DNA from 2 places in the Vibrio sp. Vb0667 genome. Region 2 is predicted to be linked to the other one. Evidence: riboswitches for the same ligand, from Rfam matches in the RefSeq annotation. Region 2 holds a riboswitch; the other holds the start of a gene.

Region 1 (4,290 bases), on a different contig from region 2:
TCTTGGGTATCTGTGGCACATTTATGGGCGGCGCAGCGATTCTAGCGCGCCAATTAGGACATAAAGTCACTGGTTCTGATGCCAACGTTTATCCGCCAATGAGCACACTGCTTGAGTCTCAAGGTATTGAAATTATTGAAGGCTTTGACCCGTCTCAACTCGACCCTCAACCAGATCTTGTGGTGATTGGTAATGCGATGAGCCGTGGCAACCCTTGTGTCGAGCATGTGCTCAACACTAACATGCGTTACACCTCTGGCCCGCAGTGGCTCAACGAGTTTTTGCTGCATGATCGTTGGGTATTGGCGGTATCGGGTACACATGGGAAAACGACCACGTCGAGCATGCTTGCTTGGATACTTGAAGATTGTGGTTATCAACCGGGTTTCTTAGTCGGTGGGGTACTCGGTAACTTCGGAGTGTCTGCTCGTTTGGGTGAAAGTATGTTTTTTGTCGTTGAAGCGGACGAATATGACAGTGCTTTTTTCGATAAGCGTTCTAAGTTTGTGCATTACCATCCTCGCACTTTAATCATGAACAATCTTGAGTTTGATCATGCTGATATCTTCGATGATCTAGAAGCGATCAAGCGCCAATTCCATCATTTAGTGCGAACTGTACCGGGCAATGGATTGATCTTAGCGCCGAGAAAAGATCAGGCGTTAGCGGATGTATTAGAGCGTGGCTGCTGGACTGAAAAACAGTTCTCTGGTGAGAATGGTGACTGGCAAGCGCACAAATTAGTGCTTGATGGCTCAAAATTTGACGTTGCGTTGCAAGGCGAGAAGGTTGGTACCGTCGAATGGAATTTGGTGGGTGACCACAATGTGGATAATGCGCTGATGGCAATCGCTGCTGCACGACATGTTGGAGTCACTCCGGATCTTGCTTGCCAAGTATTAGGGCGTTTCATCAATACCAAGCGCCGTTTAGAGCTGAAAGGTGAAGAACAAGGTGTGACGGTTTACGATGATTTTGCGCATCACCCAACGGCAATTGAACTTACTGTCGGTGGTTTGCGTAACAAGGTAGGTGAAAAACGCATCCTAGCAGTGTTAGAGCCGCGTTCTGCCACCATGAAGCGTGGCGTACACAAAAACACACTTGCAGAGTCACTACACAGTGCAGATGAAGTCTTCTTGTTCCAGCCAGATAATATCGAGTGGTCTGTGCAAGACATTGCCGACCAATGCACACAGCCAGCGTTTGTCGATGCGGATATAGATAACTTTGTAGCCAAGATCGTCGAACGTGCGCGACCAGGTGACCAAATTCTAGTCATGAGCAACGGTGGCTTTGGTGGTATTCACGGAAAACTTCTTGAGCAGTTAAAACAAAAAGCCTGATTGATATGCAAAACAAAACACAACCCTCTCATAAAAAAGCCATCACGTTGGCATTAACGGGTGCTTCTGGTGCTCCCTACGGCCTTCGTCTTTTAGAATGCTTGGTTGCGGCGGATTATCATGTCTACGTTCTGATTTCTTCGGCGGCTCGTGTTGTGATGGCAACCGAGCATAATCTTAAGCTACCAAGTGGCCCAGAAGCGGCGCAGCAAGCATTGGTAGAGCACCTGAACTGCAATCGAAATAACATCACCGTTTGCGGTAAAGATGATTGGTTCTCGCCGGTTGCGTCTGGTTCTGCTGCACCAAAGCAAATGGTGGTTTGCCCATGTTCTGCGGGAAGCGTTGCAGCCATAGCACACGGTATGTCGGACAACTTGATCGAACGGGCCGCTGATGTGGTAATGAAAGAGCGCGGGCAGCTGTTGCTCGTGGTTCGTGAAACGCCATTTTCAACGCTACATCTGGAGAACATGCACAAGCTATCGCAAATGGGCGTCACCATCATGCCAGCGGCCCCGGGCTTCTACCATCAGCCAAAGAGCATTGAAGACTTAGTGGATTTTATGGTGGCGAGAATTCTCGACCACTTAGGTATTGAGCAAGGTTTGGTGCCTCGTTGGGGCTATGACCAGCGCTCGTGAGCTGATTGTGTAACCACTCAAATACCTTTACAATCCATCCAACTCATCGGGGAGCAAACCCATTTTGCATTGAGTCAATCAATGCATTTGGGCGCTGAGACCTAAGTGCTTTACTAGGGACCCGTATTACCTGAACCAGATAATGCTGGCGTAGGAATTGAGTCTGGATATTGGAAATCCTTAATAGCCGCCTCAAACCCTGTGCCGCTCAACTTATTTCTCTGAAATACTCATGGAGAGCGAGCAGTGAAAACCACTCTAAATCTGATTGCCTTAGCTGCAATCACCTCTACTTCAGCGTTTGCCGCTGAAAACACATTAACCATCTATACCTACGACTCTTTTGCCGCAGATTGGGGGCCGGGTCCTAAAATCGAGCAAGCTTTTGAAGCAAAATGTGGCTGTGACGTTAACTTCGTGGCATTAGACGATGGTGTGTCGATCCTGAATCGTCTTCGTCTTGAAGGCGGTAATAGCAAAGCCGACATCGTGTTAGGTTTGGATAACAATCTGATGGCAGAAGCGAAGAAAACCGGTCTGCTTGCCGAGCACAATGTGGATACGGCTAACACAGTGTTACCAAACGGTTGGAGTGACACGACGTTTGTACCGTACGATTACGGCTACTTCGCGTTTGTGTACAACAAAGAGAAACTGGCTAATCCGCCGAAAAGCATGAAAGAGCTGGTGGAAACGCGCGACGATCTGAAAGTGATTTACCAAGATCCGCGGACTTCAACGCCGGGCCAAGGCTTAATGCTATGGATGAAATCTATTTATGGCGACGATGTGACGCAAGCGTGGCAGAAGCTAGCGAGCAAAACCGTAACGGTCACGAAAGGTTGGTCTGAGGCGTATTCTATGTTCCTCAATGGTGAGTCCGATTTAGTGCTTTCTTACACCACTTCACCTGCGTACCACTTAATTGCGGAAAACGATTCGAAGTTTGCTACGGCGAGTTTTGCTGAAGGCCACTACATGCAAGTTGAAGTCGCCGCCAAAGTGAAAGGGGCAAAAAATTCAGAACTTGCTGATCAATTTATGAGTTTCATTTTAAGTGATGAGTTCCAATCGGCGATGCCAACGGGTAACTGGATGTACCCAGTCACTGACGTTGAGTTACCTAAAGGTTTTGAAACTTTGAGTGTTCCAAGCAAGTCGTTGAGCTTTAGTGCTGATGAAGTGGCAAAAATGCGTAAGTCTTGGATTCGCGAATGGCAAAGCGCATTGACGTTTTAGCTGACGTTTCCACCCTCATCTGAATGAGATAGGTTTTACCTTTGAATTCTGTTCCAAAAATAGGTTTAGGGGTCGCGATGATCATCGCGACCTTTGTTATTTCTGCCCTAGGTGCTTTGATTGTTCAAGCCCCTTCACTTGATGTGTCTGTGGTATGGGGCGACCCGTACTATCAACATGTCACCAAGTTCAGTTTCTACCAAGCGTTTCTTTCCACATTGCTCAGTGTTGGCTTTGCCATTCCAGTAGCGCACGCACTTTCGCGTCGCCAATTTATTGGTAAATCATTACTGCTTAAGCTGTTTGCATCGACACTGGTTTTGCCGGTTTTGGTTGGTGTTTTTGGGCTGTTAGCGATTTATGGCAACAGTGGTTTGTTGGCGCAGTGGTTGCAAAGTTTCGACACTAAACTGCCATTCTCTATTTACGGTTTGAACGGCATTTTACTCGCCCATGTGTTCTTTAATTTACCTTACGCGGCACGATTGCTTCTGCAAGCCTTGGAGTCTATTCCTGCCGAGCAGCATAAGCTTTGCGCGCATCTTGGGATGAGCCATTGGGATAAGTTTCGTTGGGTAGAATGGCCGCGTTTAAGGCAGCAGCTTCCCCACGTTTGTGGGTTGGTGTTTATGTTGTGCTTTACCAGTTTTGCCACTGTAATGGCGTTGGGGGGCGGGCCAAAATCCACCACCATTGAATTGGCCATTTACCAAGCGATTAAGTTTGATTTTGATTTACAAGCTGGGGCGTTATTGGCGCTGTGGCAGATGCTGTTATGTGGACTGCTTGCTATTGGAGTGCAGAAGTTAACAAGGCCTGTTTCTATCAGTGCTGGAAGCACATCGGTACAGCAATATTTAACGAAGGATCATGGGTGGTCAAAAGCTTGGGATAGCTTTTGGATCATAGGTGCCTTTTTACTGGTAATACCGCCGTTATTGATGGTGTTACTGAGTGGCATCAACCAACAAGTTTGGACAGTATTAACCGATGAGCGTTTTTGGTCTGCGCTATTGAACTCCCTCAAAGTCGCCTGTGTCGCTAGCGCGCTTGCGGTCGCT
Region 2 (4,290 bases):
CATGTCATTAAGTGAATGCTCGCCCTCTTCGATAAAGGTGTTACGCATGCGCGAGGTTGGTGCGAACTTGTAGTTTTGACGACGACCAGAACCCGTAGGCTCATAACCTGTCTTCATGCCACCCATTTTATCGACCATGAAGCTGGTTAGCTTACCGTCTTTGATCAGTTGAGTGCGCTGAGTCTTCATACCTTCATCATCAATGTGAATCGAGCCCCATTCGTTGGTCATGGTGCCATCATCGACTGCATTCACTGCGGTGTGAGCAACCATTTCGCCCATCTTGTCGTGGAAGACTGATGCTTTCTTCGCAACTGAAGTGGTTTCTAGCAAGTGACCACATGCTTCATGGAAGATAACGCCGCCAAAGCCGTTACCAATCACCACCGGCATTTCACCCGATGGACAAGCATCCGCGCCAAGTTTTACTAACGCTTGCTGCGCGATAGTTTGACCTAGCTCTTTGGCATCAAGCTGTTCACTGAATTCCCAACCAGCAAGAGCGCCAGGACCTTCCATACCAGAAGACTGCTCATTACCTTTTTGCGCGACAGTGTTACCAGCAACACGAATGTAGTGGCGAGTATCGTCAACGTGTAGACCTTCTGAGTTGAAGATAGACACTTGTTGCTCGCGCTGAAGAACGCTGCCAATAAACTGGCTGATATGCTCACTCTCAGCACGTGCGGCTTGGTCAACTTTCAATAGAAACGCGATTTTTGAATCTAGGTTAGCATCCTTACTTAGCGACATGCGGCAACCATGTTGGATTGGGTAGCGGTTCAAATTCAAAGAACCCGCTGACGCGATTTGCTCACGCTTGTCTTTTGCAGCAAGCAGCGAGGTTACGCGCTTTAGTTCGGCTTCATCTGTGCTGTTGGTGTAACCGTAAAGCACCTTATGACCGAAAAAAAGACGAATACCGATACCAAAATCGATACCCGAGTTAACCTTATCCACTTCACCAGATGCGATCTGGACAGTGTTGGTTTGGTGATGTTCAACGAATAGTTCAGCGAAATCAGCCCCCAAAAAGAGTGCATGATCGATCACTGACTTCGCTGTTACAGAATTAAGCATGAAGTCTCCTTGCTCGATGATCGTCTTAGCCTTCCTAATTAACTGTGAAAAAGTTCAACAAAGTTAAATTGGCAACACGTTAAATTTTAACAGTTTTTTAACCTTGTTTTGTGCTAATCCTTGCTTAACGAGACCACGATTATTTATTAAATATTCCAGGTTCTGCTCATTCACCAGAGCGTTGCACTAGTAAATTCCACCCAGCAAACCATTTAGGTGCTTACTTTATCACTCACCTCGCATAATTGAATACTCATTATAATTACGCTCAAAAAACGTATCCCTTCCGCAATGGTCCTGCTATCATCCGAACGAAATAGTCGGGGGGCCACACGACAAGTGTTGGCTGAGATCGAAATTCGAGACCCGTTGAACCTGATTCAGTTAGCACTGACGTAGGGAACTATGCACACTTTGCCTTTCGTCGCCCCTCTTAGGTAAGCGATAGCGATCGAAAAATCGATCTATCTGCAACGGTCAAAGTCAGTTCCTATACGTCTTGTAGTAGGAGCGACCATGACGCAGCAATCACAACCTCATTCACATCACACGCCAGCCTTGCCTACCCCTATCGTATTGACCATCGCGGGCTCAGACAGTGGTGGCGGTGCAGGTATTCAAGCCGACATCAAAGCGATGTCCGCAACCGGCAGTTTTGCTTGCTCGGTAATCACGGCGATTACTTCGCAAAATACCCAAGGCGTTTCTGCGATTTTCCCCATTCCTCTCGACCATGTAGAGAGCCAACTTGATGCAGTATTTACCGACCTCAACATCGTTGCAGTCAAAGTGGGCATGCTGGCAGATTCCAACATCATCAAAGTCGTTGCAGACAAAATTAAACAATACCAGCCAAAACACCTCGTGATTGACCCTGTGATGGTGGCCACCAGCGGCGATCTATTACTGGAACAGTCGGCAATCAGCACTTTAAAAGAAGAATTGATTCCGCTCGCAGACATCATTACCCCTAACCTACCCGAAGGCGCAGCATTGACGGGTAAGCCAATGCCTCAATCAGAATCTGAAATGAACGATATGATTACCGACCTTCGTGCGCTTGGAGCCAAAGCTATTCTGCTCAAAGGAGGTCACCTTGAAGAAAATGAAAACAGCAACGATCTGCTTATCATGCAAGACAGTGCCGAGTTAATTAGCGCCAAGCGATTTCCAACCAAAAACACTCATGGCACAGGCTGTACACTTTCTTCCGCCATTGCGTCTTATCTTGGCCAAGGCAACAATCTGCACAAAGCGGTGCACCTTGGTAAGCAGTACATCAGCCAAGCTATCGCGCACGCTGATGAACTGGATGTCGGTAAAGGTCACGGCCCTGTGAACCACTTTTTTGCGGGTCATACTTATGTTCGCTAACGCGATTGGCATTCAGCTTTCCGATGCTAGCCTGCGATACAAAGATAGCCAAACACCGACTTTAGCAGGAATGAACATGACCATTCCCGTCGGTAAATGGACGGTATTACTCGGACGAAGTGGCTGCGGGAAAACCACAATATTGCGTTACTTAGCTGGCCTACTGGATGACCAAGTTGACTGGCATGGCGAACTCATCACAACGGATGGCGCTGCACTGCATGACCGTATCGCTTACATGGCTCAGCAGGATTTATTGCTACCGTGGTTGAATGTGTTAGACAACGTCTGCCTCAGTTCTCGATTTTCTCAAGAGCAAGCACCAGAGCAAAATAGACAACGTGCACTGGCTTTACTAAACCAAGTAAAACTCGCCGATTACGCGGATGCTAAGCCAACTCAGCTCTCTGGCGGCATGAGACAACGTGTTGCCCTTGCTCGCACTCTGATGCAAGACAAGCCTCTGGTTCTGATGGATGAGCCTTTCTCTGCGTTGGACGCGGTTACTCGCCATAAGTTGCAGACCTTGTCTGCCGAATTACTGAAAGATAAGACCGTTGTTCTTATTACCCACGACCCACAAGAAGCGGTGCGATTAGCTCACCAACTCTATGTACTGCAAGGTACGCCTGCGCAAGCTCAGCACTTGGTTGTTCCGGATTCCAAGCCACCACGAGTTCTCGATGGAGAGTGCGCCGCGCTTCAACAAGCGATTTTGGATCAATTGGAGAAAGACTATGAGTGATATGACTCAGTACAACTCCGTTTCGGCACGTATTGGTAAAAAAGAACGCGTGACCCATCAAGCTCTGCGCTTGGTAATCAGCACTGCGGTGATCTTGGGATTGTGGCAGTTGGTTGTGGTGGTATTCGACATGCCAGGCTTCATCTTACCTTCACCAATTGAAGTGCTGGATAGATTGGTCACTCGTTACGATATCCTGCTCAAACATACTTGGGTTACTGCGCAAGAGATCTTACTTGGCTTGGCGCTTGGATTATCGATGGGTTTGCTGTTCGCATTGCAAATGCTGATGTTTGAGCCGCTGAAGCGTTGGTTACTGCCTATTCTGATTGCTAGCCAAGCGATCCCTGTGTTCGCCATCGCGCCAGTGCTCATGCTTTGGCTGGGTTACGGTATTGCATCGAAAGTCGTCATGGCAGCGATCATCATCTTTTTCCCCGTCACGACATGTTGCTATGACGGCTTACGCAATACACCAACAGGTTACCTCGATCTTGCCAAGACCATGGGCGCGTCGAAATGGCAGCTACTTCGTCATATTCAATTGCCAGCCGCGCTACCAACGTTAGCTTCAGGTATTCGTGTTGCCGTCGTTATTGCGCCAATTGGAGCAGTGGTCGGTGAGTGGGTAGGTTCAAGTGAAGGCTTGGGTTATCTGATGCTCCAAGCTAACGCTCGCATGATCATTGACGAGATGTTTGCGGCGCTGTTTATCCTCGCCGTGCTGTCTATCTCACTCTACTTCATCACCGATAAATTATTGAAAAAAGCCATCCCTTGGGAAAGCAAGTAATTACAGAAAATAACCAAAGAAAATTGGGAAAGAAAAGGAAGAACCCCGTGAATAAAAACAAACTTGTGAGCGCTGCTGCTCTACTCGCTTCAGTGGTATCAACCAACGTGCTTGCAGCTGAAAAAGAGATGACACTGATGTTGGATTGGTTCGTCAATCCAAACCATGGTCCTATCGTGATTGCCAAAGAGCGCGGTTACTTCAAAGAACAAGGTTTGAAGGTCAACATTCAAGAGCCTGCAGATCCAAGTACGCCACCTAAGTTGGTCGCTGCTGGCAAGGTCGACATGGCGATTTC

The links. Region 2 has a riboswitch for thiamine pyrophosphate ahead of thiD (bifunctional hydroxymethylpyrimidine kinase/phosphomethylpyrimidine kinase). Riboswitches for the same ligand answer to the same signal wherever they lie in the genome.
Region 1: linked by a shared signal. The riboswitch ahead of thiB (thiamine ABC transporter substrate binding subunit) and the one ahead of thiD (bifunctional hydroxymethylpyrimidine kinase/phosphomethylpyrimidine kinase) in region 2 are both predicted to bind thiamine pyrophosphate.

Annotation. Positions count from the first base shown of each region.
Region 1 is NZ_JAWPOL010000008.1:29,841-34,130, reverse strand. Features, by position in the region: gene mpl (UDP-N-acetylmuramate:L-alanyl-gamma-D-glutamyl-meso-diaminopimelate ligase) at 1-1,346, shown strand, start outside; gene R8269_RS10540 (flavin prenyltransferase UbiX) at 1,352-1,990, shown strand; TPP riboswitch at 2,028-2,164, shown strand; gene thiB (thiamine ABC transporter substrate binding subunit) at 2,237-3,229, shown strand; gene thiP (thiamine/thiamine pyrophosphate ABC transporter permease ThiP) at 3,271-4,290, shown strand, end outside.
Region 2 is NZ_JAWPOL010000040.1:3,523-7,812, forward strand. Features, by position in the region: gene R8269_RS21460 (TldD/PmbA family protein) at 1-1,080, opposite strand, end outside; TPP riboswitch at 1,392-1,499, shown strand; gene thiD (bifunctional hydroxymethylpyrimidine kinase/phosphomethylpyrimidine kinase) at 1,597-2,454, shown strand; gene R8269_RS21470 (ABC transporter ATP-binding protein) at 2,444-3,199, shown strand; partial or broken gene R8269_RS21475 (ABC transporter permease) at 3,267-3,992, shown strand; gene R8269_RS21480 (ABC transporter substrate-binding protein) at 4,040-4,290, shown strand, end outside.